Regions from separate parts of the Streptomyces sp. NPDC001903 genome, predicted to be linked through region 2. Evidence: riboswitches for the same ligand, from Rfam matches in the RefSeq annotation. Region 2 holds a riboswitch; each other region holds the start of a gene.

Region 1 (7,425 bases), on a different contig from region 2:
CGCCGGACCAGGAGGCGGAGTGGCTGCCGGGCACCGTACTGGCGCAACTGGGACGGCACGCGGCCGAGTTGCTGGACTTCGCCCCGGCCATCCCGGCCCAGCCCCAGGCTCCCGCGCAGCCGCCGGCTCCGCAGGACCGGCACCCGGCCCAGCCGCCGCCCCTCCCGCCCGCCTACGCCCCGACGCCTCCCGCGCCCTTCGATCCCGCGCGGGGATTCGGGCCGCCTCCGGGCGCACCCCCGAGCTCCTGGCCGCTGCCCCCGCCCGCCCCGGCCTCGGCCCCGGACTCCCTCCCCGACCCGGCGCCCGCGCACCCCGGACGCTGGTGGGGCCTCGCGGTGATCGCCCTGGTGCAGCTGATGGTGCTGCTCCAGGCGGCGAACTTCGGATTCGCCCTTCCGGCCGTTCAGGCCGACCTGCGCCTGTCCACCGGCGGCGTGCGCACGATGGGCAACGCCTACGCCATCGCCTTCGGCGCGGTGCTGCTGATCGGCGGCCACATCGCGGACCGCGCGGGACGCAAACGGACACTCGTCGTCGGCCTGCTCGGCTTCGCGGTCGCCTCCGCGCTCGCCGGGGCGGCCGGTGGGTCCGGCACGCTCGTCTGGGCCCGCGTCCTCCAGGGCGTCTTCGGCGCGCTGCTCACACCGGCCGCGCTGTCGCTGGTGGCCACCGGGTTCACCGACCCGAAGGAACGCGGCAGGGCCTTCGGGATCTACGCCGCGATCGCGGCCGGCGCTACGGCGCTCGGTATGGCGGAGGGAGGGTGGCTGCTGAGCGCCCTGAGCTGGCGCGTAGCGCTGTACGCCGGCGTCCCCGTCGCGGTGATCGCCCTGATCGGAACGCTCACCCTGGTGCACGAGCGCCCGGGCGGCGCCGCCGGCCGCTTCGACGTGCCGGGCGCACTGCTCGGATCGGGCGGGGTGGCCGCGCTGATCTACGGGCTCGGCGAGGCCCGGCCGCGCGGCTGGGCCACCCCCCTGGTCCTGATCCTGCTCGTGGGCGGCGCCCTCCTGCTCGCCGGCTTCCTGTGGCGGCAGTTCGCGGCATCGAACCCGCTCCTGCCGGGGTACGTCCTCAAGGACCCCGGCCGCGCGGGCGGCCTCCTGGTCATGCTCCTCGCGGGTGCGGGCATCTTCGCCCTGTACCCGGTCGTGGGCTACTACCTGCAGGTCGTGCTCCGCTACGACCCGGACACGGCCGGACTGGACTTCCTCCCCGTGGCCGTCGCGGCCGTGGTGGGTTCCACCCAGGTCTCCGCCCGGCTGCTGCCCCGCGTCGCGCCCCGCGTCCCGGTCCTGGCGGGTCTGGTGCTCGCGGCCGTCGGGCTGTTGCTGCTGACCGGCCTCGGTTTCGAAAGCCCGTACGCGACCGGGGCGCTGCCGGGCATGCTCCTGATCGGCCTCGGGGCCGGCACGGCCTTCGCGCCGATCTTCGCAACCGCGACCGCCGGGGTCGCCGCGGGGCACGCAGGCGGAGCCGCGGCAGTCGTCTTCACGGCCCAGGCGCTGGGCACGGCGATCGGTGCGGCACTGCTCGACACCGTGCTCTCCGCCCGCGTGGACCGCCTGCGCCACGGGGCGGTGCTGCCCGGCATGATCCAGAAGGAACTGCTGCGCGCCTACACCGTCAACCTCTGGTGGGCGGCGGGCGCGGTACTGCTCGCGGCCCTGGTCGCCGGCGTGACCGTCCGCTCCCGCGCACCCCGGGACAGCGCCCGGCCGGCCCCCGCGGCAGGCGCCTGATCCCCTCCCGCGTTCACCCGGGGCGGTGCGGTGGCCGGACTTCCGGTGGAGGGGGGTGGACTTACTAGGACGTCCAACTATATGTTCGTGAGCGAGCCCGCGGTGCAGGGAAGCCGGTGTGAATCCGGCGCGGTCCCGCCACTGTGACCGGGGAGTGTGCTGTCCAGCAGGTCAGGCCACTGACGGAGCGATCCGTCGGGAAGGCCGGGCGGCGCACGCTGATCCGGGAGTCAGGATACCGGCCGTGGGGTGTTCCGTGTTGTCCACGAGGATGGAGAAGACACGCATGGCACCGGTACGTGACCACGGCCCTGGTGATCCGGCGGATTTCGCGAAGTACGCGGCCGTGACCGCGCGTTCGTAGCTCGTCGAAGGCATCCGCACCCGCGCCTTGCACCCGCTTCCCGCAAGCGCGTCCCCCTCCGCGTCCGCATCCGCGTCGGCACCCTGATCCCGCCGCGCGCCTGCCGCCTTCGCGTCCCGCGGCCTGCCCGACGACGGCGCGCACCACGATCGGTGCCGTCGCGCGGGCCTGCCGCGCCCTCCTCGGATCTCACCTGACGAGAGCAGGCTTCCCATGGTCCGTGAACTCACCCACTTCATCGGCGGAAAGCACACCACCGGAACCTCCGGTCTCCACGCCGACGTGTACGACCCCAATACCGGCGCCGTCCAGGCCAGGGTCCCCCTGGCCGGACGCGCCGACACCGAGGCGGCCATCGCCAACGCCGAGGAGGCGCAGGCGGAATGGGGCCAGTGGAACCCGCAGCGGCGCGCCCGCGTCATGCTGCGCTTCCTCCAGCTCGTCGAAGGCGAACGCGAGGCACTGGCCCGGCTGCTGTCCGCCGAGCACGGCAAGACCGTCGCCGACGCCCACGGCGACCTCCAACGCGGCCTGGAGGTGGTCGAGTTCGCCGCCGGGATCCCGCACCTGCTCAAGGGCGAGTTCACCGACAACGCCGGCACCGGCATCGACGTGCACTCCCTGCGTTCCCCGCTCGGCGTCGTCGCCGGGATCACCCCCTTCAACTTCCCCGCGATGATCCCGCTGTGGAAGGCCGCACCCGCCCTCGCCTGCGGGAACGCCTTCATCCTCAAGCCCTCCGAGCGGGACCCGTCCGTACCGCTGCGCCTCGCCGAGCTGTTCCTGGAAGCCGGCCTGCCGCCGGGCGTGCTCAACGTCGTCAACGGCGGCAAGGAGGCCGTCGACACCCTCCTGGAAGACCCGCGCGTCCAGGCCCTCGGCTTCGTGGGCTCCACCCCGATCGCCGCGCACATCTACGCCGCGGCCGCAGCCCACGGCAAGCGTGCCCAGTGCTTCGGCGGTGCCAAGAACCACATGATCGTGATGCCGGACGCCGACCTCGACCAGGCCGCGGACGCCCTCATCGGTGCCGGCTACGGATCGGCCAGCGAACGCTGCATGGCGATCTCCGTCGCCGTCCCGGTGGGGGAGGAGACGGCGGACGCGCTGGTGGCCAGGCTCAAGGAGCGCATCTCCGCGCTGCGCATCGGAACCTCCGACGACCCGGACGCCGACTTCGGTCCGCTGGTCAGCCGGGACGCCCTCGACCGGGTCGAGCGCTACGTCGGCATCGGCGCCACCGAGGGCGCCGAACTCGTCGTGGACGGGCGCGGGTTCACCCTCCCCGGACACGAGAACGGCTTCTTCGCCGGAGCCTCCCTCTTCGACCGGGTGACCCCGCAGATGCGGATCTACCGCGAGGAGATCTTCGGCCCGGTGCTGTGCGTCGTACGGGCCGCGGACTACGCGGAGGCCCTGCGGCTGCCCAGCGAGCACCCGTACGGCAACGGCGTGGCCATCTTCACCCGGGACGGGGACACCGCCCGCGACTTCACCCGGCGGGTCAACACCGGCATGGTCGGCGTCAACGTCCCCATCCCGGTCCCCGTGGCCTACCACACCTTCGGCGGCTGGAAGAGGTCCGGCTTCGGCGACCTGAACCAGCACGGCCCCGACGCCGTCCGCTTCTACACCCGCACCAAGACCGTCACCTCGCGCTGGCCCTCTGGGGTCAAGGAGGGCGCGAGCTTCACCATCCCGACGATGGGGTGACCGCCGTGACCACGACCCCGCTCAGCAAGGACCAGATGGCCCTGGCCGAGGTCACCCTCGACTTCGCCCAGGAGCAGCTGGCCCCGCACTCCCTCGCCTGGGACCGGGACAAGCACTTCCCCGTCGACGTACTGCGCCGCGCGGCCGGCCTCGGCCTCGCCGGACTCCACGTGCGCGAGGAGTCCGGCGGCTCCGGCCTCAGCCGCACCGACGGAGTGCTCGTCCTGGAGGTGCTGGCCACCGGCTGCCCCTCCATCGCCGGCTACCTCTCCATCCACAACATGGTCGCCTGGATGATCGACCGGTACGGGGACCAGGACCAGCGGGCCCGCTGGCTGCCCGGCCTCTGCGCCGCCGAGACCCTGGGCAGCTACTGCCTGACCGAGCCCGGCGCGGGCTCGGACGCGGCCGCACTGCGCACCCGCGCCGAGCGGGACGGCGACGGCCACTACGTACTGACCGGAGTCAAGCAGTTCATCTCCGGCGCCGGCGCCTCCGACGTGTACCTCGTCATGGCCCGCACCGGCGGCGACGGCCCGGCCGGAATCTCCGCCTTCGTCGTCGAACGCGGCGACCCCGGGCTCTCGTTCGGCCCCGACGAACGCAAGATGGGCTGGAACGCCCAGCCCACGCGACAGGTCGTCCTCGACGCCGTGCGGATCCCCGCCGACCGGCGCCTGGGCGCCGAGGGCGACGGCTTCCGCATCGCGATGAGCGGCCTCAACGGCGGCCGCCTGGGCATCGCGGCCTGCTCCCTCGGCGGCGCGCAGAGCGCCCTCGACCGCAGCCTCACCCACCTCGCCGACCGGGAGGCCTTCGGCGGGCGGCTGCTCGACGCGCAGGCGCTGCAGTTCCGGCTGGCCGACATGGCCACCGAACTCACCGCCGCCCGCGCCCTGGTCCGCACGGCCGCCGGGGCGCTGGACCGCGGCGACCCCCAGGCGCCCCAGCTGTGCGCCATGGCCAAGCGGTTCGCGACCGACACCGGCTTCACCGTCGCCGACCGGGCCCTGCAACTCCACGGCGGATACGGCTATTTGAGCGAGTACGGCATCGAGAAGATCGTCCGCGATCTCCGCGTGCACCAGATCCTGGAAGGAACCAACGAGATCATGCGCGTCATCGTCGCCCGCGGCCTGACGGAGAACCTGTGATGGCGGCCGCGCCGGAAGAGGACCGGCACGTCCTGGTCCGCGTCGAGGGCCACGCCGGCCACCTGACCCTGAACCGGCCGGGAGCCCTCAACGCCCTCAGCCACACCATGGTGCTGCGCATCGAGGAGGCGCTGACAGCCTGGGAGAACGACCCCGCCGTACGGACGGTGGTGATCTCCGGAGCCGGGGAGCGCGGCCTCTGCGCGGGCGGGGACATCCGCTCCATCCACGCGGACGCCCGCGCGGGAGGCACGGCCTCGGCGGACTTCTGGCGCGACGAGTACCGGCTCAACGCCCGGATCGCCCGCTACCCCAAGCCGTACGTCGCCCTCATGGACGGGATCGTGATGGGCGGCGGGGTCGGGATCTCGGCCCACGGCACGGTCCGGATCGTCACCGAGCGCTCCCGGGTCGCCATGCCCGAAACCGGCATCGGCTTCATCCCCGACGTCGGCGGCACCTACCTCCTGGCACTGGCCCCCGGGGAGCTGGGCACCCACCTGGCACTGACGGGCGCACCCGTCGGCGCGGCCGACGCCCTGCTCTGCGGCCTCGCCGACCACTTCGTACCGGCCGACCGGCAGGGCCGGCTGGTGGCGGACCTCGCCCGGGTGCCCGTACACCACGCGCTGGCCCCGCACGTCGCCGAGGCGCCGCCGGGGCGACTGGCGGCCCAGCGCGAGTGGATCGACCACTGCTACGCGGCCGACACCGTGGAGGAGATCCTGTCCCGCCTCCTGGGCGCCGGCGAACCGGCGGCCGAGGAAGCCGCCGCCACCCTGGCCGCCAAGTCCCCGACCGCGCTGAAGGTCACCCTGGCCGCCCTGCGCGCCGCCCGCGGACTCGGGCCGCTGGAAAGGGTGCTGGAGCAGGAGTACCGCGTCTCGTGCGCGGCCCTGCGGTCGGCCGACCTCGTCGAGGGCATCCGCGCCCAGGTCATCGACAAGGACCGCAGTCCGCACTGGTCGCCCGGCACCCTCGCCGAGGTGGCCCAGGAGGACGTGGACCGGTACTTGGCCCCGCTCGACGCGGACCGCGAACTGCGGCTCGCCCCCGCCGACTCCCCTCAGGAGGTGCCCTGGTGACCACCGTCATCGCCTTCATCGGCCTCGGCCGCATGGGCGGCCCGATGGCCGCCAACCTCGCCGCCGCCGGACACCGGGTGATCGGCCACGACCTCGTCCCCGACTCCGTGGCCCGGGCCTCCGCGGCCGGCGTGGAGGCGGCCGAATCCGCCCTCGCGGCCGCCGCCGAGGCGGACGTGGTGATCACCATGCTGCCCGCGGGAGCCCACGTGCTCGGCCTCTACCGGGACGAGGGGCTGCTCGCGGCCGCGAAGCCCGGCACCCTGTTCGTCGACTGCTCCACCATCGACGTGGCCGACGCCCGGGCCGCCCACGAGGCCGCGGCCGGGGCCGGCCACCGGGCCCTGGACGCCCCCGTATCGGGCGGAGTCATGGGCGCCGAGGCCGCCACCCTCACCTTCATGGCCGGCGGGGGCGAGGCGGAGTTCGCCCGGGCCGCGCCGCTGCTGTCCGCGATGGGGAAGAAGACCGTGCACTGCGGAGGCGCGGGCGCCGGGCAGGCCGCGAAGATCTGCAACAACATGATCCTCGGCATCTCCATGATCGCCGTCAGCGAGGCCTTCGTCCTGGGCGAAAGCCTCGGTCTCTCCCACCAGGCGCTCTACGAGGTCGCCTCCACCGCCTCCGGCCAGTGCTGGGCCCTCACCACCAACTGCCCCGTCCCCGGCCCGGTCCCGGCGAGCCCCGCCAACCGCGCGTACCGCCCCGGATTCGCCGCCCCCCTCATGGCCAAGGACCTCGGCCTCGCCGCCAACGCCCTGCGCGCGGGCGGCATCGACGCCGGACTCGGGCTGCGCGCCGCCGAGATGTACGCCGCCTTCGCCGAAGGCGCCGGAGCCGACCAGGACTTCTCCGGCATCGTCAACACGCTGCGCGGCGCCGCCGCGGCACAGAACGGATGAGCACCGTGAACGACACCGGCACCGACACCGACACGCCGTACGAGACGATCCTCGTCGAGCGCAAGGGCCGTACCGCCCTGCTCACCCTCAACCGGCCGAAGGCCCTCAACGCCCTCAACCTCCGGGTCATGAACGAGGTCGTGGCCGCCACCGAGGAGCTGGACAGGGACCCGGAGATCGGCTGCATCGTCCTCACCGGCTCCGCCAAGGCCTTCGCGGCGGGCGCGGACATCAAGGAGATGCAGCCGCAGGGATACATGGACATGTACCTCAGCGACTGGTTCACGGCCTGGGACCGCCTGGGGAACCTGCGCACCCCCACCGTGGCGGCCGTCTCCGGCTACGCCCTCGGCGGCGGCTGCGAGCTGGCCATGCTCTGCGACATCCTGCTCGCCGCCGACACCGCCGTCTTCGGGCAGCCCGAGATCAAGCTGGGGGTCATTCCCGGCATCGGCGGCTCCC
Region 2 (7,425 bases):
CAGGCGACGACGTGCCGGGCGCCGGCGCGGGCCGCGGTGCGGGGGTCGGGGTCGCCGTCGAGGGCGGCGAGGTAGCCCTCCTGGAAGCCCTCGACGGTACGCAGCCACACCTCGGCGAGCAGCGCGGGGCGCCCGGGGAACCGGTGGTACACGGATCCGCTCGGCGCGCCGACCGCCTGGGCGACGGCGGACATGGTGACCGCGGCCGGGCCGCCGGCGGCCGCGAGGAGGACGGCGGCGTCGAGGAGCGCCTCGGCGTCGAATCGGGGTGGTCTCGGCATGAATCAGAGAGTACTCTCTAGTTCAATTAGAGGTTACTCTCCAATTGGAGAAGCTCCATGCCCGTCCACAACGTCCACGAACGCCTGCTGCCCATGAAGGCGGCCGAGGCCGGCGCCCTCCTCGACTCCCTCTCCGACGGGCCGGCCGACCGGCTCTGGCCGCACCTGACCTGGTCTCCCATGGAGTTCGACCGCCCGCTGTCGGCGGGCGCGAAGGGCGGGCACGGCCCGGTCCGCTACACGGTCGCCGCGTACGTCCCGGGTACCTGGGTCCGCTTCGCCTTCAGCGGCCCGCGCGGCTTCCACGGCTTCCACGAGTACGCGGTGCTGCCCGTCGACAACGAGCACACGGTGCTGCGCCACACCCTGTCGATGCGGGTCACCGGAATCGCCCGGTTGAGCTGGCCGCTGGCCTACCGCTGGCTCCACGACGCACTGCTGGAGGACAGCCTCGACCGCGCCGAACACCCGGCCCGGCGCGCCCGCTGGTCCCCGTACGTCCGGCTGCTCATGGCCATCGCCCCGAAGGAGCGCTGACGGGGCTCGAGCCCTTGCTCCCGGCGGGTCCGAGAGGCACCCGCGGTGAAACCTGGTCGAACACCGCCGTGTGGTGCCGTAAGGTGGGTTCACCGACGCGGGGTGGAGCAGCTCGGTAGCTCGCTGGGCTCATAACCCAGAGGTCGCAGGTTCAAATCCTGTCCCCGCTACTGCACCGGAAGGGCCCGGATCCTCACACGGATCCGGGCCCTTCCGCCGTACCCGAACACCTTGACGCTGCCCGGGCCGGTGGATTCGCCACCGGTCTCACCCGGGGCGGCCCACGACCCGCCCCGGAGCCGGAACAAGACGGTATAGCCGAGGCAAAGCACCCGCTGCACCGCCTCTCCGCTTCACCATCATGGGGAGCGTCGGCTGCAGCAGGCTTCGGTGAGCTCCGGGAGTGCTTCATTGGCAGGTATCGCGGGCCGTCAGGCCCGGCTCAGGCTTGCCCGTCGGCGGCCCCGCCCTCAGCGGGTCCGGCCGAGAGAGTCGGCGACACCCGACGCCGAGCCCGGCCGTGCTCCCGCGCTGCGGTGGTGGCGGCGGGTCGATTGGACCGTGACCGCCACGCTGGTCACCGTGCTGGTGGCGGCCGGCGGTCTGCTCTTCACCGGTGTGAGCACGTACTACGCCACCGAAGTGGCGGTGGACCAGCTGAACCAGTCCCGTGAGGACGACGAGACGAAGGAGCGCAAGCAGGCGGAGTTGGTGTCCATGTGGTCGGAGCGATTGGCAAACGGCGGGAGCAGCGGCGTCATCTCCAACCGGTCCTGGGACCCGATCACCGAGATCGCGGTGGTCGGACGCGCGCTACCCGGTCCGAGCGTTTCGAAGCCACGCCCGGACGGCAGGGTGTTCCTGGTCGTGTTCCAGACCCTTCCTCCCTGTGCGAAGGTCACCCTCACCCCCGATGTACTGGTGGCTTCCCTCGGAGACGCGTGGACGCCGGACACCCGGATCGAGGTGGAAACCGTCTGGTTCCGCGACTCCTCCGGAGCATCGTGGAAACGCGACAGCACCAAGCCGCTCGTCCACTCCAAGATCACCCGCGAGGAATTGAAGGCACAGACCGGTGTGGAAGTAACCGACAACACGGTCGACCCGAGACTCCGGGCCCGGGTGGCAGCGGCCGAACCCCTGCAGGAATGCGTCAAGTAGCCTACGGCGCCGCCCAGTCGCCCCGGGCGCGTCACCTCGTCCGGTTTTTCCTCAGCTCGGCGAGCCAGGCGCGCAGCTGTTCGTCGTCGTGCAGGTAAGCGCCGCTCTCGTCCGCGGGAAGGTCGATTCCGTGGAGGAGACAGAGTGCCCACCAGGAGATGTCGTCCCAGTCCAGCCCATCGTCGGCCACCCACCGGCCGGCCCAGCGGTCGGCCTCGTCCCGGGTCAGCCGTCCATCGACCAGCGCGACGAAGCGCTCCTCGATCTCGTCAAGCGTCGGCTGGTGGCGGGCGTCCATGCCCTGACGGTACATGCAGGGCGCAGGTCGGCCGATGCGGCACCAGGGGGTGTCCTGTCGATCGGGCCCGGCCTGATCGACGGGACACCCCCTAGGATCACGGGCGTGGGCGGGGCCGTAGCGCAGAGGTCGACGCGCGTGGTCTCCAAAATCACGAGGACGCCGGTTCGAATCCGGCCGGCTCCGCCCCGCCCCGCGCCGTGGGTCTGGCGACCCGCTCGGACCCGGCCCTGCTCAGGAGGTGGCGGGGCCTTCCGGCGCCGAGGCCGAGGACTGCGGCGTTTCGAGGGTCGGGACGGGCCGTGGCCGGCCCTCGGCGTCTATCGCGACGAAGGTCAGCCGGGCCGTGGCCACTCGGCTCGTGGGACCCGAGGCGTTCCAGCGTTCGGCCCCTACGCGCACGCCGACCGTCATCGAGGTCCGGCCGGCCCGTTCCAGCTCGGCGTCGACGCTGAGCAGGTCCCCCGCGCGTACGGGCGCGAGGAAGGACATGCGGTCCACGGCCACGGTCACCGCGGGGCCGTCGGCGTGGCGGCCGGCCGCCGCGGCGGCCGCGTCGTCGATGAGCTTCATCACCACGCCGCCGTGGATGGTGCCGTAGAGGTTGGTGTCGTGCTCGCTCATGATGTGGGCGAGCGTCACCCGGGAGTCACCCGGCTGCTTGGACAGGCGCTCGGGGGTGGCGGTCAGGTCGGCCACGTCAACTCTCCTTCGCGAGTTGCGGCGGGAAAGGGCACCGGCGTGGTCGCCGAGCCCCCGCATGCCGTTTCGGCATGCGGGCAGCGGGCAGGTCTTCGGACTCGCGGGCATGCCTGCCGGTCTCCCGGCGGGCTCCTACTGGCCGTCGCTTCCCAGGACCGTTGTCCGGTCCCAGTGCGTATGACGGCGGTCGTTCCCGCTCACCGCTGCGGGGCAGTCCCGGATTCCCACCGGGTTCCCTCTTACGACGCATCCCGCCTGGCGGACGGGGCGAACCAGCTGCACCGGCCACCCTACTCGCGCCGACAACGACCCCCACCACGGGTGCCTCCGTGCCCCCGCGAGGCCGGCCGGCGCCAGCCAGGGCTTTGCGGACACCCCTACGCGGACGTGGCCCGCCGGTCGGGCAGGTGCCAGCGGTACGGCGCGACGAGGGCGTCGATGCCGCCCGGACCCCAGCTCCCGGGGGCGTACGGCTCCACCGCAGGCGGGGTGTCGAGCAGCGGGGCCGCCACCTCCCAGAGCCGTTCGACGCCGTCGGAGCGCGTGAACAGGGACTGGTTGCCGCGCATGGCCTCCAGGAGGAGGTGCTCGTACCCCTCCAGGAAGTTCTGTGCGGCGAACGAGGTGCGGTAGTTGAAGACCATGTCGCCGTCGGCCAGCTGCATCGTGGGCCCCGGCTCCTTGACGAGGAAGCGGACGGTGATGGACCCGGGGTCGTCGAAGTCGATGACGAGTTCGTTGCTCCGGCCGTCCGCGGCTGCCCGCGCGTCCAGCGGGAACATCCGCAGGACGGGCTCGCGCAGGCCGAGCGTGACCACGTGCCGGCCTTCGGCCAGGGCCTTCCCCGTACGCAGGTGGAACGGCACCCCCGACCAGCGCCAGTTGTCGATCCCGACCCGCAGCGCGACGAACGTCTCCGTGTCCGACGCCGGATCCACTCCCTGCTCGTCGCGGTAGCCGGTGTACTGGCCTCGGACGACGTGCGCGGGGTCCAGCGGGCGCATGCTGTGGAAGACCTTGACCTGCTCGTCGCGGAGCGCGTCCGCCTCCAGGGCGACCGGCGGTTCCATGGCGATGAACCCGAGCAGCTGGAAGAGGTGGGTGACGACCATGTCGCGGAAGGTTCCGGTGCCCTCGAAGAAGCGGGCGCGGCCCTGGATGTCGATGTGCTCGGGAACGTCGATCTGTACGTGGCTGATGTGCTCCCGGTTCCACAGCGGTTCGAAGAGGCCGTTGGCGAAGCGGAGCGCCAGGACGTTGTCGACGGCTTCCTTCCCGAGGAAGTGGTCGATCCGGAACACCCGAGACTCGTCGAAGACGGCGTGGATGGCGGCATTGAGCTCGCGGGCGGACGCGAGATCGGTGCCGAAGGGCTTCTCGACGATGACCCGGCCGTCCCCGGCGAGCCCCGTGGCGCCGAGCAGCTCGATCATCGAGGTGAACGCGACGGGGGGCACCGCGAGGTGGAAGAGCCGGCGCGGCTCGCCCCCCAGGGCCGCCTCGGCCTCGCGTACGGCTGTCATCAGGGGATCCGCCGCTCCCGTGTCGGCCGCGCCGAAGGACAGGGCGGCCGCGAACGCCTCCCAGGCCGGGCCCTCGGGCCGCGAACGCCCGAACTCCGCCACCGCCTGCTGCGCGTGGTTGCGGAACTCCTGGTCGGTGAGGGCCTCCGTCGCCGGCGCGGTGCCGACGATGCGGTAGCGCCGCGGCATCAGCCCCGCTCGCGCCAGGTGGAACAGCCCGGGCAGCAGCTTGCGCCGGGCCAGGTCGCCCGTGGCGCCGAACAGCACGATGACGTGGTCCGCGGGCGGCTCGGGGGACTGGGCGGGCTGGACCATCGGGCATCCTCACTCGTCCGCGCCTCAGCGCTGCACCGGCCCGGTCCGGGCCCCGTGCCGTCTTCCGACGCGCCACCCTGGCGGCGGCCGTGCGTCCTCAGGCCCCACTCTGCGCGTCCCCGGCCGATCCGGCACCCCGGGCCCGTACGGACGGGAGCGTGCACGGGCGGGCCGCTGGTGCTCAGGTCGCCGCAGGCACCTGCCGATGGCGCGGCGGCCATCCGCAGCGGCCCCGCTCGCCGGCGTGCGGGCCTCGCCCGGGCGGGACTGCGCCGCCCGGGCGGGACTGCGCCGCACGGGCGAACGGCGCCGCCGGGGCCGGCGGTCGCCCGGTCTTGGAGCAGCCCCGCCGTCCGGCCTCCGACGTCCCTCAGCCGTCGGCAGCCACGCCGAACTCGGTGGCGAGGATGTCGTCGAAGACGCCCAGGCCGCTCCAGTCTCCGTTGACCTGGCTGGTGAGCAGGTGTTCGCCGTCACGGGAGCCCACGGCGTAGGTCCAGGAGCCGTACGTCGCGCCCGCATTGCCCCAGACCGTGACGCCGGCCGGCAGCGCCTGGGAGAAGACGCCCAGGCCGTACCGGGTGCCCGGAATCCACGGCACGGGTCCCGCGGTGTCGACGGTGGTGAACATCTCCTGCTGCTGATCGGCGGGCAGCAGGTTCCCCCGGAGCAGCTCGCCGAGGAAGCGCCGCAGGTCGCCGGTGGTCGAGACGATACCGCCGGCCGCCCATGCGAAGGACTGGTTCATCTCGGTCGCGTCGTGCACCTCGGGCCGGGGGCCGGGGGCGAACAGGGTGGAGTAGTGCCGGGGGTGCGGCCCGCGGATCGTCGGTTCCGCGTCCGGCAGGTAGGTCCCGGTCAGCTCCAGGGGCCGGAGGATCCGTTGCGTGAGCGCTTCGCCGAACGTCCCGCCCGTGACCTTTTCGACGATCAGGGCGGCCAGGAAGTAGTTGGTGTTGGAGTAGAGGAACGCGTCCCCCGGAGCGAAGGCCGGCGGGGTGGCCAGGCCGATGCCGACCAAGCGCTCGGGGGTGTAGGTGTCGTGGCGGTGCTCGAACCACTGCGCGCCGATGCCCTTCTTGAAGAACTCCGGGTCGTTGCCGTAGTTGAAGATGCCGCTGGTGTGGTTGAGCAGCTGCCGGACGGTGATCGAACGGCCGTCGTAGCCGTTGCCCGCCACCAGTCCGGGCAGCCACCGCTCCATCGTGTCGTCGAGGCCGAGCCTGCCTTCGGCCGCCAGCTGCAGCACCAGCACGGCGGTGAACGCCTTCGTCGTGCTCCCGATGCGGAACCGCTCGGACGGGTGGCGCTTGCGCCCGGTCGCGGTGTCGGAGAAGCCCGCCGAGCCGAACCACTCGCCACGGCCGTCACTGACTTCGACGACGATGCCGGGAGCGCCGCCCTGGGCCACGGCGCCGTCCAGGGCATTCTGCAGTGCGCAGCGGACGGGGGCCGGCGCGGGGTCCGTCGGGGCACCCTCCACGGTTGCGGTCGCCTCGGCGGAGTGGGGCGTGGTCATGGCGGTCTTCCTTTCGGGTGATCGGTTCATCGGGGCGGGAAGGCGGGGTCAGCACGCCGGCCGGGAGAGCACGGGGCCTGCGGCGGGCTCGGCCGCGGCCGCTTCGACCGCGGCGGAGTCGGCCGTCACGGGCTCGGCTGTGGCCCGTCCGGCCGTGGCGCGTCCGGCCGTGGCGCGTCCGGCCGTGGCGCGTCCGGCCTTCGCGATGACTGCTGCGGTGGTCGCCGCCGTGAGGAGCAGCACCGCGGCGAGGGCGAGGAGGGTGGCGGCGTCGGGATGGATCAGGGACTGGCCGCGCCACGCCTGCCAGGTCACCACCGCGACCAGCCCCGTGTAGCCGAGGGCGGCGCTGCCGACCAGGCGTGCCCGTACCTTCTCGTCGCGCAGCCGGACGTGCTTGGCGGCCAGGGCGCCCAGTACCGCGGTGATCACGAGCAGCACCTGGATGCCGTGCAGGGCGAAGAAGTGCGGTACCCGGAAGTCGCCTCCGGTCACGCTCCAGTTGGTCAGCGGCATGCCGTGGCCGTCGGGGTCTCCGATGCCGTGGCCCTGGTACATCTGTACGGGGCGGCCGTTGGCGTCGGTCACCGTCCGGGAGTGGATCTCGGTGATCATCCAGAAGACCGGAACGACCATGCCGAAGGTGGCGAGCGCGAGGCCTGAGCGGATGGCGCGGTTCAGCGCCGCTCCCCCGGTGCGCTGGATCAGTACGACGACCGCCAGGATCAACTGCGCGACGACGATGACCATCACGCCGAAGGTGAGGAGCGGGACCAGGGCCAGGGTGACGGGGTCGCTCCGGTCCGCGTTGAAGTGGCTGAAGGTGCCGCGCGCCGCCTGGGCGGTGATGGCGCCCACCTCGACGGTGGCGGCCACCGCGAAGACGGTGCCCAGCCACCGTCCCAGCCGTCTGCCCCTCGTCAGCTTGGTCAGCAGCCAGGCCAGCGTGCCCGCGTAGAGGCCGAAGGCGAAGCCGAACTTGAGCGGCTTCACCCACACCGACTCGTCCAGCAGGGTCCGTCCGTCGACGAAGGTGCCGACGCCGGAGACGAGTACCAGCCCGAGCATCAGTGCGGCACAGACCACCAG
Region 3 (7,425 bases), on a different contig from region 2:
CCCGAGCCCGTGCCGGTGTGCGGGGCCTTCACCTACCGCCGCGACCGGCCCTACGAGCTGGCGCTCGACTTCCGGGGCGCCGGGATGCACCTGGCGCACTGGGTGTTCTCCCGGGACCTGCTGCTCGACGGGGAGACCCGCGCGACGGGCGAGGGGGACGTCCGGGTGTGGCCGCGCTGGCAGGGCGGGGAACCGCGGGTCTTCCTCGCCTTCACCAACGGTGCGCAGAGCTGCGTGGTGTCCGCCCGGGCGAAGGACGTACGGGTGCTGTGCCGGCGGCTGGTCGCGCTGGTGCCGCGGGGCGAGGAGCGGCGGCACTACGACCTCGACGCCGAGCTGAGCACCCTCCTGCCCCGGTAGAGCCCCATCTGAGAGGCTTTCTTTTGGTTTGGTGCGTTTTGGGTGCAACCATGAGCCTGCCGGGAGCGTCCTCGGCAGTGACACCGGTCCCCGTCTCCGAAGAATCAGGGGGACGTCATGAACCACCTCCGCCACCGGCGGCTCGTGGCCCTCGCCACAGGTGCGCTGCTCACCGCCGGGATCACCCTCGCCGCGCCGGCCTCCGCCGCCGTCCGGCCCACGCCGCTCGTCGTGAACGCCCGCTGGGGCGGACACTGCACGTACGACCGCATCGTCATCGACCTGCGGGGGTACGTCCCCCAGGCCACGGTCACCCGCGTTCCCCGGCTGGTCCACGACGGGTCCGGCGCGCCGGTCCCGCTGGCCGGGAAGCACTTCCTCCAGATCCGACTGCACCCCGCCGAGGCGCACGACCGCGCGGGCGACAGCACGTACCGCGGACCGAAGCTGGTCAAGATCCATCTGCCGCGACTGAAGGGCCTCGCCCTGACCGGCGACTTCGAGGGGTACGTGACCTTCGGCGCCGCCTTCGACGGCAAGCCCTCCTACCGCTCCTTCACACTGCACGCGCCCGAGCGGTTCGTGCTGGACGTCGCGCACCGCGACGTGTGCCGCTGAGGGCCGGGCGGGCGGGCGCCCCCGGGCGCCCCGGCGTGCGCGCCGGGTTGGTACAGGTCCGTCCGTCCGACTAGGGTCAACGGGCCTTGGTGTTCGGGAAACCGGTGGGAAACCGGTGCGGCCCTCGCCACTGTGAACGGGAAGTCCGGCTCCACTCTCCCCCAGACTCCGTCCGGGAGGTGCCCCCATCGGGAAGCCACTGGGCGGAGCGGAAGGATCCGCGCCGCCCGGGAAGGCGGAGCCAGGGCATCAGCACCCGTGAGCCAGGAGACCGGCCGGGGCGCGTTGTCCATCCACGAGGTGCTGGAGAGGTCTCCCCACTCATGCATATAGCCGAGGGGTTCCTACCCCCTTTGCACGCGGTCGCCTGGGGCGCCGCGTCCGCTCCCTTCGTCGTCCACGGTGTCCGCGCCCTCACCCGTGAGGTGAAGGCGAACCCGGAGAGCACGCTGCTGCTCGGCGCGTCCGGAGCGTTCACTTTCGTCCTGTCCGCCTTGAAGATCCCTTCCGTGACGGGCAGTTGCTCGCACCCCACCGGGACCGGACTCGGGGCCATCCTGTTCCGGCCGCCGATCATGGCGGTGCTCGGCACGATCACCCTGCTCTTCCAGGCACTGCTGCTGGCGCACGGCGGGCTGACCACCCTCGGCGCGAACGTCTTCTCGATGGCGATCGCCGGGCCGTGGGCCGGGTACGGGGTCTACCTGCTGCTGAAGCGCTTCGACGTCCCCCTGATGGTGACCGTCTTCTTCGGCGCCTTCTTCGCCGACCTGGTCACCTACTGCGTGACCTCCGTGCAGCTGGCGCTGGCCTTCCCGGACCCGGCTTCCGGGTTCCCGGGCGCGCTCGCGAAGTTCGGGGGCATCTTCGCCGTGACCCAGATCCCGCTCGCGGTGAGCGAGGGGCTGCTGACGGTGCTCGTGATGCGGCTGCTGATGCAGTCGAGCAAGTCGGACCTGGTCCGGCTGGGCGTGGCGAAGCTGAGCGGGCGCGGCGGGCAGAGCGAGCGGAAGGCGGCGGTCTGATGGGGATGAGCCGGAACGCGAAGATCAACTCCCTGCTGCTGCTCCTGGTGGCGGCGCTGGCGGTACTGCCGATCGCGCTCGGGATGGGCGAGGGCAAGGAGGAGCCGTTCACGGGCGCCGACGCGCAGGCGGAGTCGGCGATCACCGAGCTGAAGCCGGACTACGAGCCGTGGTTCTCGCCGCTGTACGAACCCCCCTCCGGGGAGGTGGAGTCGGCCCTGTTCGCCCTCCAGGCGGCGCTGGGCGCGGGCGTGCTCGCGTACTACTTCGGCGTCCGCAAGGGCCGCCGCCAGGGCGCTGCGCTCGCCGCCGCCGCGGGCCCTGCGGACACCGCCGGGGCGTCCGCTGCCGCCGGGGCGGCCGACACGGCCGCCGCGGAGTCGTAGGCGGTGCTGCCGATCGACGTGGCCGCGCACGGGAGCCGGTGGCGGCGCCGGCATCCGCTGGAGAAGGCCCTGCTGGGGCTCGGGCTGACGGTCACGGCCGTGTGCCTGCCGCCCTGGCCCGGCGGGCCGCTGGTCGCCGCCGCCACGCTCGCCGTGCTGCTCGGCCCGGCCGGCGTGGCCGGGCGGCAGCTGTGGCGGGCCTTCAGGATCCCGCTGGGCTTCTGCTTCACCGGCGCGCTGCCGCTGCTGGTCGCCGTCGGCGGGCCGGCCGGGTTCGTCTCGCTCGCGCCCGACGGCCCCCGGCATGCGGCGGAGCTGCTGCTGCGGACCTCGGCGGCCTCCCTCGGCGTGCTGCTGTTCGCCTTCACCACGCCCGTCTCGGACGTGCTGCCCCGGCTGGTCCGGGCCGGGGTCCCGGCGCCGGTGGTGGACGTGGCCCTGGTCATGTACCGCATCGGCTTCCTGCTGCTGGACTCGATGGCCCAGGTACGGCGCGCCCAGGCGGCCCGGCTGGGCCAGTCCGGGCGGGCGGCGGTATGGCGTTCGCTCGCCGGGCTCGCCGCGACCTCCTTCGTACGGGCCTTCGATCGCGCGGCGCGGCTCCAGGACGGCCTGGCCGGGCGCGGCTACAACGGCGCGCTGCGGGTCCTCGTACCCGAGGCGGCCCTGTCCTGGCGGTTCCTGGCGGCCTCGGGGGCACTGCTGGCGGCCCTGATCACCCTGACCCTCACCCTGAAGGGGCTCTACCTGTGAACCCGTTGGTGGAACTGGCCGGCGCCGGCTACGCGTACGAGGACGGACCCGCGGTCCTGGCCGACGTGGACTTCTCCATCGCCGAGGGCCGGGCGCTGGTCCTGCTGGGCCGCAACGGCAGCGGCAAGACCACGCTGATGCGGCTGCTGAGCGGGGGCCTGCGGCCCGGCTCGGGCGCGCTGCGCCTCGACGGCGCGGCGGTCTCGTACGACCGGGCGGGGCTGATCCGCCTGCGCACGGCGGTGCAGCTGGTGGTCCAGGACCCGGACGACCAGCTGTTCGCGGCCTCGGTGGAGCAGGACGTCTCCTTCGGCCCGATGAACCTGGGGCTGGCGGCGGAGGAGGTGCGCGCCCGCGTGGACTCGGCGCTCGCCGCGCTGGACATCACGGCGCTGCGGGACCGGCCGACGCACCTGCTCTCGTACGGCCAGCGCAAGCGCGCGGCGATCGCGGGGGCGGTGGCGATGGCTCCGCGGGTGCTGATCCTGGACGAGCCGACGGCGGGGCTCGACCCGGACGGGCAGGAGCGCCTGCTGGACGTCCTGGCCCGGCTGCGCGCGGCCGGCACCACGGTGGTCATGGCCACGCACGACGTGGACCTGGCGGTCCGCTGGGCCGACGACGCGGCGGTCCTGACCCCGTCGGGCATCCGCACGGGCCCGGCGCAGACCCTCCTGTCGGATCCGGAGCTCCTGGCCGCGGCCGGTCTGCGCCAGGCCTGGTCCCCGGCGGTGACGGCCCTCCTGCGCGCCCACGCCCTGCTGCCCCCGCACGCCCCGGGCCCGAAGACCCCGGAGGCCCTGGCCGCTTGGCGGTAGCCGTGTCCGCGGCCCGCCGCATCCCTAGGATGGCGGCATGTCGCTGCCGCACGCCATCCTCACCGCCCTGATGGAGAAGCCCTCGTCGGGGCTGGAGCTGACGCGGCGGTTCGACAAGTCGATCGGGTACTTCTGGTCCGCGACGCACCAGCAGATCTACCGCGAGCTCGGGCGGCTGGAGGAGGCCGGACTGATCCGGGCGCTGCCCAGCGAGGTGCCCGTACGGGGGCAGAAGAAGCAGTACGAGGTCCTGGACGCGGGCAGCGCCGAGCTCGCGCGGTGGGTCGGCGAGCGCCAGGACCCGAAGGCCGTCCGGGATCCGCTGCTGCTGCGGATCCGGGCCGCGGCCGTGGTGGGGCCGCAGGGGCTGGCCGCGGAGCTGCGGCGCCATCTGGAGCTGCACCGGCGGCAGCTGGCGGTCTACGAGGCCATCGAGGAGAAGGACTTCCCGCCGGGGCGGGACTCCGAGGAGGACCGGCTGCGCCGGCTCGTCCTGCACGGCGGCACCGGCCTCGAGACGTTCTGGCTGCGCTGGCTGGAGGAGGCCCTGGCCGAGGTCGAGGACATGGAGGACACGGCCTGAGCGGCGCGCAGCCCCCGCCCGCCCGGCAGGAGGGCGGTGCGGGGGCTGCGCGGGGCCGGCTGGCCTACTTGTTCAGGGCGGCCCAGAACTCGTCGAAGCTCATGCGGCCGTCGCCGTTCGCGTCCTTGGCGGCGATCACGGCGTCCGCGACGGAGCCGGTGACGAACGCGTCGCCCATCGCCTTCATGGCCGCGCTGTACTCGTCCGCCGTGACGAAGCCGTCACCGTCCGCGTCGAACTTGCCGAACGTCGCCCGCGCGCTCTCGATGTCAGCCACTGGGATCCACCCCTTCTCGGTGCTTGTTGACCGGCCAAGGGTAGCTGCACTCCTGCGCTGCTCCGTCCGTGGGCCGCGTCTAGCGGAAGATGCCCGTGTGGCCGAGCGAGTAGCGGCCCGGCTGCGGGTAGACGGCCAGGCCGTGGGGGCCGCCGCCCACCGGGATCTTGGCGAGCTGCTGCCCGGTCGCCGTGTCGATCGCGTAGACCTCGGAGTTGTAGCGGCCCGACAGCCACAGCACCTTCCCGTCGGCGGAGACGCCGCCCATGTCAGGGCTGCCGCCGTTCGGCAGCTCCCACTTCTTCGTGAGCCTGTTCTGCTTGAAGTCGAAGACGGAGATGCTGCCCTCGCCCCGGTTGGAGATGTACATCTCCCTGGAGTCGCGGCTCACGTACAGGCCGTGCGTGCCCTTCCCGGTGGGCAGCAGCTTGGGGATGTCGAACTTGTCCCCGCTGAGCACCCACATGCCGTCCGCCATCATGTCGGCGACGTAGAAGGTCTTCCCGTCCGGGGAGACCTTCACGTCCTGCGGCATCGCGCCCTCGAACGGCAGCTTCTGCTGGCCGACGACCTCCATCCGCTCGGTGTCGACCTTGAGCAGCTCGCCGGAGAACTCGCAGCTCACGATGAAGTACCGGCCGTCGGCGGAGAAGTCCGCGTGGTTGACCCCGAAGCAGGTCACCGGGACGGTCTTCACCCGGTTCATCGTGTGCGGGTCGCGGAAGACCAGCTCGCGGTCCATGGAGGCCATCACGACGGCGTACTTGCCGTTCGGCGTGAAGTACAGGTTGTACGGGTCGTGCACCTCGACCGGCTCGCCCGCCTCGCCCGTGGCCGGGTTGATCGGGGTGAGCGTGTGGCCGCGGTTGTTGTTGACCCACAGGGTCTTCATGTCCCAGGACGGGACCACGTGCTGGGGCTGGATCCCGACCGGGATGGTGTCGATGACCTTGTAGGTCTTCGGGTCGATGACGGACACCGTGTTGGAGGTGGTGTTCGGCACGTAGACCCGCGAGGGGAAGCCCCTGACCAGCGGCGAGAGGTTGTTCGGCCGGTCGGCCGCGTACACGTCCTTCGGGTCGAGGAGCGGCGGCATGCCGGCCAGGCCGGGCGGTACGGCCGGGACGGCCTTGACGGGGGCGGGCTGCCGGGCCGCGGCCGCGGAGCCGAGCGCCTCGGCGGGCTCCTTGTCGGCCGATCCGCAGCCGGCCAGGGCGGCGAGGACCAGACCGGCGAGCAGCACGGTGGCCTTCCGGGGAAGGCGGGTGGTCGTCATGAGGTCAGCAGCTCCGTGGTGGTCACCGCGCGCAGCTTGCGGCGCGCGAGTTCTTCGAGGAGGGGCGGCATCGCGTCGACCGTGTCCGCGTAGCCGAAGTGCAGGCTCACCACCGATCCGCCGTGGATCGTCCCGGTGACGGTGCGGATGACGGCCGCGGCGCCGGGCGAGGTGAAGTCGAGGGAGTCCACGTCGTACGAGAGGACGTGCGGGTAGCCCGCCCGCCGGGCCAGCTCCTTGACGAGCGGGGTGGCGTACTGGGTCTGGGAGGGCCGGAACCAGGTGCCGATGGAGCCGGTGAGCCGCTTGAGCCGCTGGGCGCAGCCGGTGATCTCGGCGTAGGCCTCCGCCTCGGGCATGTCGTTGATCGCGAGGTGGCGCTGGGTGTGGTTGCCGAGCTCGTGGCCGCCGTCCAGGACCCGGCGGGCCATGTCCGGGTGGGCGTCGAGCCAGCTGCCGATCGCCAGTACGGTGACCCGCGCGCCCGCCCTTTCCGCCTCGGCGAGCACGGCCCGGGCGATGGCGGGGTCCCCGTTGCCGTGGAAGGTGAGGGCGACCCGGGGGCGGTCGCGCGGACCGTGCGCGATCTCGTCGGGCTGGCCGGGGAACCGGCGCGGGGCGGCCGCAGCCCGGACGGGGGCGGGCTTCGCCGAGGCCGGCTCGGCGGGCGGCCCGGCGGGCGTACGGGCGTCCGTGCCGCACGCGGCGGTGAGGGCGCCGACGGCGGCCGCGGCCCCGGCACGGAGGGCGGATCGGCGGTCCGGGTAGCAGAGCACCTGCCCATTTAAGAGGCGGATGCCACGGAAGGTAACGATTGACCCATTTCGGGACTTTCGTCGGAGTGCATCCGAACGAGGGGGTGTCCGGTATTCGATCAATGAATCACACGGAGCGATGGATAGTTATTCATTGATTGCGAGGTGAGTGGCCCACCTCACCTAGGATTTAACCCGAAACTCTTAGTATTTGCACACTTATGTCCAGGTTGGGACTTTTGGCGTTTGGTCGCCCGTCTGCCATAGTCGGAATCACGGCTTCCCCCATTGACCCGAGCGAAGTCGCCACGCCGAGGATCACACCCCCTTCGATCCTCGGCGCACCCATGAAGCCCCCACGACGCCCCACCACGGCGACCGGGGGCTTCAGGCATTCCGGGGCGGGTGCCCGCACGGGGCGGTCAGCGGTCGGCGACCCGCATCTCGAACCAGGTGATCTTGCCGCGCGGCAGCAGGTCGGCGCCCCAGCGGTCGGAGAGCTTGTCGACGAGGAAGAGCCCCCGCCCGGTGGTGTCCAGCTCGTGCACCGGCATCAGGCAGGGCAGTCCGCGCG
Region 4 (7,425 bases), on a different contig from region 2:
ACGAGGTGTCCGGGGAAGGGACGAAGCGGCGGCCGGCAGCCGAGGCCACCTCCCGCAGGAACGCCCGCCGGAAGCCGTCCGACTCCAGCGAGCCGTGCCAGTGCGTGCCCCACACCGAACCGACCCGGCAGCCGTCCAGGAACGGCTCCCCGCCGAGCACCTCGGCCACCCCGTGGTGGATCTCGTACCCGTCGACCGCCTCGCCGAGCGCGGTCCCGGAGGGCCGCTCCAGGGTCTTCTCGCGTTCGAAGCGGATCCGCACCGGCAGCAGGCCCAGCCCGTCCACCGAGCCCGCCCGCGACTCGACCTCGTCCTCGATGTGCTCGCCGAGCACCTGGAAGCCGCCGCAGATGCCCAGCACGGGCCGGCCCTCCGCGGCCCGGCGCAGCAGCGCGTCCGCGAGGCCGCGCTCGCGCAGCCACTCCAGCGCCTTCACGGTGCCGCGCGTGCCCGGCACCACGACCAGGTCCGCGTCGGCCAGTTCCTCGGCCCGGTCCACGAACCGCACCACCACGCCCGGCTCCGCCGCCAGCGCGTCCACGTCCGTGAAGTTCGACATCAGCGGTACCGCGCACACCGCGACCCGCAGCACGTCCTCGCCGACCGGCGGAGCCACCACCGACTCGCGCACCGCCCCCCGCAGGGAGACCCGGAGCCCGTCCTCCTCGTCGATGCCCAGCCCGTGCCGGAAGGGGAGGACGCCGAACGTCGCGCGCCCGGTCAGGTCGCGCAGCATCTCCATGCCGGGCTCCAGCAGGGACACGTCGCCGCGGAACTTGTTGACCATGTATCCGGCGATCAGCGACTGGTCCTCCGGTGACAGCAGCGCCGTCGTCCCGAAGAACGAGGCGAAGACCCCGCCCCGGTCGATGTCCCCGACCACGACCACCGGGAACCGCGCGGCCCGCGCGATGCCCATGTTCACGATGTCCGTCCGGCGCAGGTTGATCTCGGCCGGACTGCCCGCCCCCTCGCAGATCACGGCGTCATACGTGCCCCGCAGCTGCTCCAGGCAGTCCGTGACGACGCCGAGCAACTGCTCCTGCCGCCCACCGTGCAGCGCCTTCCCGGGGGACACGGCGCCTGACTGCGGCTGCGCCGCGGGCCCGGACCCCCCGAAGAACCCGCGCGCACTCATCTCGCCCACCGGCTTGCCCAGCAGCACCACCTGGCTGCTCTGGTCGCTGCCGGGCTTGAGCAGCACCGGGTTCATCAGCGCCGTCGGCTCCACGCGCGCCGCCTGCGCCTGCATCGCCTGCGCGCGCCCGATCTCGGCGCCCTCTCGCGTCACGAACGAGTTCAGCGACATGTTCTGCGCCTTGAAGGGCGCCACCTTCACGCCCTGCCGGGCCAGCCAGCGGCAGATGCCCGCCGTGACCACGCTCTTGCCCGCGTCCGACGTGGTGCCCGCGACGAGGAGTCCTCCGCCGAGCCTGCCGCCGCTCATGCGCGTCCCTTCCGTATGCCGTACGACACCGCACAGCGCAGTGCCACACACGCCCCCAGCGCCAGCCACGTCACCTGACGTGACAGCCGCACCGCGCGTTCGATGTCCGCGACCTCGACCGGCCGCCCCTCCTCGCCGTTCAGCACGGCCCGGTGCTCGACCCGGCCCCCGTACGCCAGGGTCCCGCCCAGCCGTACGCCGAGCGCCCCCGCGAAGGAGGCCTCCACGGGCCCGGCGTTCGGGCTCGGGTGCTTGGCCGCGTCCGCGCGCCAGGCCCGTACGGCCCCCCGCCGGTCGGGCCCGGCCGCTGCGGCGGCCAGCGCGGTCAGCCGGGCGCCCGGCCAGCCCGCGAGGTCGTCGAGCCGGGCGGAGGCCCAGCCGTAGCGCAGGTAGCGCGGGGACTTGTGGCCGACCATCGCGTCGAGGGTGTTCACGGCGCGGAAGGCGAGCAGCCCCGGGACACCGGCGGCGGCGCCCCACACCAGGGCCCCGACCACCGCGTCGGAGGTGTTCTCGGCGACCGACTCCACGACGGCGCGGGCCATCTGCTGCTCGTCCAGGGCCTGCGGATCGCGCCCGCACAGGTGCGGCAGCCGCTCACGGGCCACCTCGGCGTCCCCGGCGGCGAGCGCGCCGCCGATGGCGCGGGCCTCCCGGCCCAGCGAGGTGCCGCCGACGACGGCCCAGGTGGCCGCCGCGGTCAGGGCGATACGGGCGGCCGCGGGCCGGGAGCGCACGGCGCGAGCGCCCAGCGCGCCGACGGCGGCCGCGCCCCCGGCGCACAGGAGGGTGTGTACGACGCCCCGGCCGCGGTCGTCGCGCCACAGGGCGCGCTCGACGGCGGCGGCGGCTCGTCCGAAGGCGGCCACGGGGTGCCCGCGGCGCGGATCACCGAGGATCCGGTCGCCTATCAGGCCCGCCGCGGCGCCGTACGCGAAGACGCGATCGGCACGCATGGTGCAGGTATGTCCTCACTCAGGGTCCGCGCCCTGGTTCGACGTGTCCGGCGGTGGGAGTTCCTGGCTCCCGGGGCGCACGAGCCGCGTGCTCCCCGGTGACAGTGGCGGGACCGCGCCGGATTCGCACCGGACTTCCTCTCCATGCCGCCGTATTGGCTCGGGCAGTCCACCACGCACCGCGAAGGCCCGTCAACTCGCCGTTGACCTGCGGCGGGGCGGGCGGACGGCACACGTCACAGGCGTACGAAAGCTCCCCCCGGGAAACCCCGGGGGGAGCTTTCGTACACCGTGCCCGAATCGATCGGATCGCGCCGACCCGGATCAGGTGACGATCAGGTAGATCCCGTACGCGACGGCCCCCGCGACGAGCGCGAAGCAGGCGTAGGCACCGCTGCGGGCGAGGGTGGCGGCGCCGCCCTGCTCGGTGGCGGCCTCGTGCTTGGAGAGGCCCACCAGGCCCAGCGTGAACAGGGCCACGAGGGCGACGGTGGCGGAGAGGCTGACCCCGAAGACGGAGCCGAGTGCTGCCCAGTCGATCTTCATACTGCGGATTCCTCTGTCGTTCTCGGGGTCAGACCGCGGCGGCGGGGGCCGCCGGCGTGGTCGGGGCGGCCGCCGGGATGGTGGCCTTCAGGGCCTCGTCCGTGACCGCGGCGGTCGTACCGGCCGCGGCCTCGGCGGCCACCGTCGGCGGGACGGTGACGGCGGCCATGGCCGTGGTGACGACACCCGGCTCCTCGGCGGCGGCCTGCTGCACCTCGTTGACGTTGCTGTGGTCGACGACCTGGCGGCGCGAGATGACCCAGATGGCGACGCAGGAGGCGACGAGGAAGAGCGCGACGGCGGCGACGCCGACGTCACCGGTGCGCATGACCAGCTCGGCGCCGGAGGCGACCACGGCGGCGGCCGGCAGGGTCAGGCCCCAGGCGATGAACATGCGGGTGGCGGTGGACCAGCGGACCACGCCGCCCTTGCGGCCCAGACCCGCACCCATGACGGCGCCGGAGCACGCGTGGGTGGTGGAGAGGGAGAAGCCGAGGGTGGAGGAGGCCAGGATGACGCTCGCGGCCGAGGTCTGGGCGGCGAAGCCCTGCTGCGGCTGGAGGTCGGTCAGGCCGCTGCCCATGGTGCGGATGATGCGCCAGCCACCCAGGTAGGTGCCCATCGCGATCGCCATGCCGGCGGAGACGATGACCCAGACCGGCGGGTTGGAGCCGGGCGCGAGCGCGCCGCCGGCGACCAGCGCCAGGGTGATGATGCCCATCGTCTTCTGCGCGTCGTTGGTGCCGTGCGCGAGGGAGACGAGACCGGCCGAGGCGATCTGACCGGCCTTGTAGCCCTTGGCGGACGTCTTCTTGCCGACGTTCCCGCCCAGCTTGTACGTGATCTTGGCAGCCAGCATCGCGGCCGCACCGGCCACGATCGGCGCGGCGACCGCGGGGAGCAGCACCTTGGTGACGAGCGTGCCGCCGTTGACGGCGCCGAGGCCGGCAGAGGCGACGGCCGCGCCGACCAGGCCGCCCATCAGGGCGTGCGAGGAGCTGGAGGGGAGGCCGACCAGCCAGGTGACGAGGTTCCAGAGGATCGCGCCGACCAGGGCCGCGAAGATCACTTCTGGCTGGATGCCCTCTTCGTTGACCAGGCCCTTGGAGATCGTCTTGGCGACCTCCACGGACATGAACGCGCCGACGAGGTTGAGCACGGCGGACATGGCCACCGCCGTCTTGGGCTTGAGGGCGCCGGTCGAGATGGTGGTGGCCATCGCGTTGGCCGTGTCGTGGAAACCGTTCGTGAAGTCGAACACGAGAGCGGTGATGATCACGATCCCGAGGAGAAGCGTTATGTGCTCCATTTACCCAGGCTTCTGTTTGACGTCAGTGGCTCGGCGACCGTAGGCAACCTGGATGAACGGAAGGTGAACTGACTCCGGCGGAGCGGTGTACTGGCCCGTCGTGCCATCGGGACCTTCATCCCCATTTTGTGGCTGATACGGCGATTGATGCACGTCAACGCCCGGTAACCCGGCGGCTCGGGAAGGGGCCGAAGGGCCCCGGGGCCGCCCCGGAGGGGTTCGGGGGGAGATGCAGATCACTTGGAACCGGCAGACCCGCCGGACCGCCCGGTCATCCCTTCCCGCCCCCTCCCGGCCCCAATCGGAGCATTCCGCTCCAGTGGCCCGCCGGCCCTCCCGCCTCGACACTGGAGCCGTGCCTTCCGCCACAGCGACGGCCGCGGCCGTCGCGACCACTCTCGTCGGGGCCGGCGCCGCCGCGGTCGCCGCCGGCCGGTACGCCGCCGACGCCGCCCTGCGCCACGACCCCGGCCGCCCCCTGCCCGGCGGGCCGCGGCTCAGCGTCCACTCCAGCGGCTCCGGGCGGATCACGCTGACCCGCTCGCTGGCCTCCCTGCGCCCGGGTACGTACGGGCTCGGTGCACCCGGGGTGCACGCCGTGGTCGGACCCGTCCTCGACGGATTCGATCCCGGCCCGGACGCCGTCGTACGCCGGCTCCTCGCCGTCACCCACGGCAGCCTCGACCCCGGCACCCGGGTCACCCTCACCCCCCAGGTGTACGTGGGGAACCCCCGCACCGCCCTCGGGCTCGACCACGCCGACGTGGACGTCCCCGGAGAGCTCGGCGGGCTGCCCGCCTGGTTCGTGCCCGCCGCCCGCGACACCTGGGTGATCACCGTGCACGGGCTCGGCGCCGGCCGCGAGCACCCGATGGTGGTCATGCCCTTCCTGCACCGCCAGCGGATGCCGGTCCTCGACCTCGCCTACCGCGGCGACCTCGGGGCGCCCGCGTCACCGGACGGTCTCGGCCACCTCGGTGAATCCGAGTGGCGGGACGTGGACGCCGCCATCCGCTACGCCGTGCGCTACGGCGCCCGCAGGGTCGTCCTGCACGGCTGGTCCACCGGGGCCGCCATGGCCCTGCACGCCGCCGAGCGCTCGGCGCTCGCCGACCGGATCTCCGGGCTCGTGCTGGACTCGCCGGTCCTCGACTGGCACACCACCCTGCGCGCGCTCGTCGCGGCCCGCCGCACCCCGGCCGCGCTGGTCCCGTTCGCCGTACGGGCCGCCGAGGGGCGCGCGGGACTGCGCGCCGACCGGCTTCCGCCCGGGGCCGACCCCGCCGCGCTGCGCGTGCCCGTACTGATCTTCCACGGGCCGGACGACACCCTCGCCCCCTGGGAGCCCTCGCGCCGGCTCGCCGCCGCCCGCCCCGACCTGGTCACGCTGAGGACCGTCCGCGAGGCCCCGCACGGGGCCATGTGGAACGCGGATCCGGCCGGATACGAGGAAGCCCTGAGGCGCTTCCTCACCCCTCTTATGTGAAGGCCGTGTGCCGGACGGGACGGGGAGGGGGGATTCTCCTGGTATGTCCCCCCGTCGACTGGCGATAATGGCTGGTTCCGTTTGGGCTTTAGGCCGGTGACGGGCGAGACTGCTTCCGTGACGTCCCGAAAGCCTGATGAGCAGTTGGCTCGCGACTCCAGACTCCGACTCGTCTCCCCGCGTTCCGTCGCCGCGGCCCGCAAGGCGGTGACCGACCGACGCGCCCGTACCGCCTCCCGGCCCCCCGCGGGCACCCCGGCCACGGCCGAACTCGCGAGCCGGGCCCGGGCCTCGCTGGCCGACGCGGTACGGCTCGCCCGCTGGGCCGAACTCAACCTCGGCGCCGGCGACGGGGGCAGGCCCGCCCCGGCGGGAGCGCTGCCCGCCGCCGACGTCGAACGCGCCGCCGGTGAACTGAACCTGACACACGGACAGATCCGGGTCGGCTGGGACCGCGCCCGGCTCGCCGGCCTCGTCGAGGTGCACGGCGGCCAGGCTCGGCCCGGCTGGCGGCTGCGTGCCTGGGACCGCGACGACACCGCCGTACTGCGCGGCTGGGTCGCCCTGTTCGACGCCTGGTCGCTGGTCCATCCGGCCCCCGCCGACATCGCCCCGGCGGTCGTCGCCGAAGTGGTCGAGGCGATGCCCCAACTGCTGTCCCTGCTCCAGCTGTCCGCCGGTCCCGTGACCGTTCCGGATCTGCTGGACCTGCTCGGGCAGCGGGTCACCGAACTGCGCGACGAGCGCTGCGAGATCCCGTACGACGCCCCCGCGCGGGAGGCCTCGCCCGCAGAGGCTGCGGGCGCGGGCCCGGAGGCCGCCCCCGAGGCGAACGGCCACACGGCGCCCGTCCCGCTCGCCCGGCTGCTGCGCTGGGCGCTCGGCGGGCTCGCCGCCGTCGACGCCGTCACCCTCGGTCCCGCCCAGGCCGCCCTCACCCCGCTCGGCAGCTGGGCCGTCTGGGTCAAGCTCGAACAGATCTGCGTCGCCGCGCAGAGCCCCGCCGGGAACATCGAGCAGTCCGCCGCCGCGATGCTGCACGGCTGCGCCCGGCTCACCCCCGGACCGGCCCGCGCCGAATACCAGGCCTGGCTCGCCGCCCGGCCCGTCGGCCACGCCGTCAGCGAACTGCTGCACGCGGCCCGCGGCGAGGACGCCCTGCTGCGCGGGCTCGCCTTCGAGGCACTGCGCGTGGTCGGCGCCCCGGCCGAACCCGAGGTGCGCGCCGCCGTGCGCGACCCGGCGCTGCGGCCCTACGCCCTGCTCTGGCTGGCCGAGCACGACGGGGTCGATCCCGACGAGGCGCAGGACGTGCTCACCGCCGAGGAGACGACCTGGCTCTGGGTGGACACCGCCGCCGCCATCGCCGACCACGGCGAGGCGGACCTGCTGGCGCGCCACCTCGACTCGGCCGTCCGCACCACCGTCCCGCGGCTGCTGGACGAGGTCCGCGCGGTCGGCCACCCGCGCACCGTCCAGGTCCTGGTCGCCCTGGCGGCCGCGCACCCGGACCCGGCCCTGGCCAAAGCGGTCCGCCGGGCCGCCTTCCAGGTCCACACCGGCGGCGCGTAGCGCCCGCGGCGCCGCGCAGGGGAGGAACGGGAGAACGGGAACGCGCCGCGGGTCTCAGACCTGCGGCGCGTACGTCCCGAAGCTCCAGATGTTGCCCTCGGCGTCCCTG

The links. A riboswitch is a leader RNA that binds a small molecule or an ion and turns the genes downstream of it on or off. The one in region 2 is predicted to bind cobalamin.
Region 1: it holds a riboswitch for cobalamin, as region 2 does, so the genes downstream of both, ACFYZS_RS21665 (CoA-acylating methylmalonate-semialdehyde dehydrogenase) here and ACFYZS_RS05670 (acyl-CoA thioesterase) in region 2, are expected to answer to the same signal.
Region 3: it holds a riboswitch for cobalamin, as region 2 does, so the genes downstream of both, ACFYZS_RS02820 (energy-coupling factor ABC transporter permease) here and ACFYZS_RS05670 (acyl-CoA thioesterase) in region 2, are expected to answer to the same signal.
Region 4: it holds a riboswitch for cobalamin, as region 2 does, so the genes downstream of both, ACFYZS_RS29900 (cobalamin biosynthesis protein) here and ACFYZS_RS05670 (acyl-CoA thioesterase) in region 2, are expected to answer to the same signal.

The regions. Positions count from the first base shown of each region.
Region 1 is NZ_JBIASZ010000009.1:201,570-208,994, reverse strand. It holds gene ACFYZS_RS21670 (MDR family MFS transporter) at 1-1,745, shown strand, start outside; cobalamin riboswitch at 1,853-1,985, shown strand; gene ACFYZS_RS21665 (CoA-acylating methylmalonate-semialdehyde dehydrogenase) at 2,323-3,822, shown strand; gene ACFYZS_RS21660 (acyl-CoA dehydrogenase family protein) at 3,858-4,976, shown strand; gene ACFYZS_RS21655 (enoyl-CoA hydratase/isomerase family protein) at 4,976-6,061, shown strand; gene mmsB (3-hydroxyisobutyrate dehydrogenase) at 6,058-6,963, shown strand; gene ACFYZS_RS21645 (enoyl-CoA hydratase) at 6,960-7,425, shown strand, end outside.
Region 2 is NZ_JBIASZ010000002.1:445,893-453,317, forward strand. It holds gene ACFYZS_RS05640 (TetR/AcrR family transcriptional regulator) at 1-281, opposite strand, end outside; gene ACFYZS_RS05645 (SRPBCC family protein) at 339-818, shown strand; tRNA gene ACFYZS_RS05650 (tRNA-Met) at 915-988, shown strand; gene ACFYZS_RS05655 (hypothetical protein) at 1,380-1,979, shown strand; gene ACFYZS_RS05660 (hypothetical protein) at 2,011-2,277, opposite strand; tRNA gene ACFYZS_RS05665 (tRNA-Trp) at 2,389-2,463, shown strand; gene ACFYZS_RS05670 (acyl-CoA thioesterase) at 2,512-2,901, opposite strand; cobalamin riboswitch at 3,045-3,271, opposite strand; gene zwf (glucose-6-phosphate dehydrogenase) at 3,357-4,817, opposite strand; gene ACFYZS_RS05680 (serine hydrolase domain-containing protein) at 5,188-6,336, opposite strand; gene ACFYZS_RS05685 (hypothetical protein) at 6,385-7,425, opposite strand, start outside.
Region 3 is NZ_JBIASZ010000001.1:604,352-611,776, reverse strand. It holds gene ACFYZS_RS02830 (SsgA family sporulation/cell division regulator) at 1-360, shown strand, start outside; gene ACFYZS_RS02825 (hypothetical protein) at 478-978, shown strand; cobalamin riboswitch at 1,049-1,273, shown strand; gene ACFYZS_RS02820 (energy-coupling factor ABC transporter permease) at 1,302-2,003, shown strand; gene ACFYZS_RS02815 (energy-coupling factor ABC transporter substrate-binding protein) at 2,009-2,389, shown strand; gene cbiQ (cobalt ECF transporter T component CbiQ) at 2,393-3,142, shown strand; gene ACFYZS_RS02805 (energy-coupling factor ABC transporter ATP-binding protein) at 3,139-3,960, shown strand; gene ACFYZS_RS02800 (PadR family transcriptional regulator) at 3,998-4,543, shown strand; gene ACFYZS_RS02795 (EF-hand domain-containing protein) at 4,608-4,820, opposite strand; gene ACFYZS_RS02790 (YncE family protein) at 4,900-6,096, opposite strand; gene ACFYZS_RS02785 (polysaccharide deacetylase family protein) at 6,093-6,872, opposite strand; gene ACFYZS_RS02780 (ATP-binding protein) at 7,274-7,425, opposite strand, start outside.
Region 4 is NZ_JBIASZ010000016.1:55,329-62,753, reverse strand. It holds gene ACFYZS_RS29905 (cobyric acid synthase) at 1-1,447, opposite strand, end outside; gene ACFYZS_RS29900 (cobalamin biosynthesis protein) at 1,444-2,403, opposite strand; cobalamin riboswitch at 2,441-2,592, opposite strand; gene ACFYZS_RS29895 (hypothetical protein) at 2,728-2,949, opposite strand; gene ACFYZS_RS29890 (anion permease) at 2,978-4,258, opposite strand; gene ACFYZS_RS29885 (alpha/beta hydrolase family protein) at 4,614-5,744, shown strand; gene ACFYZS_RS29880 (hypothetical protein) at 5,862-7,316, shown strand; gene ACFYZS_RS29875 (VOC family protein) at 7,371-7,425, opposite strand, start outside.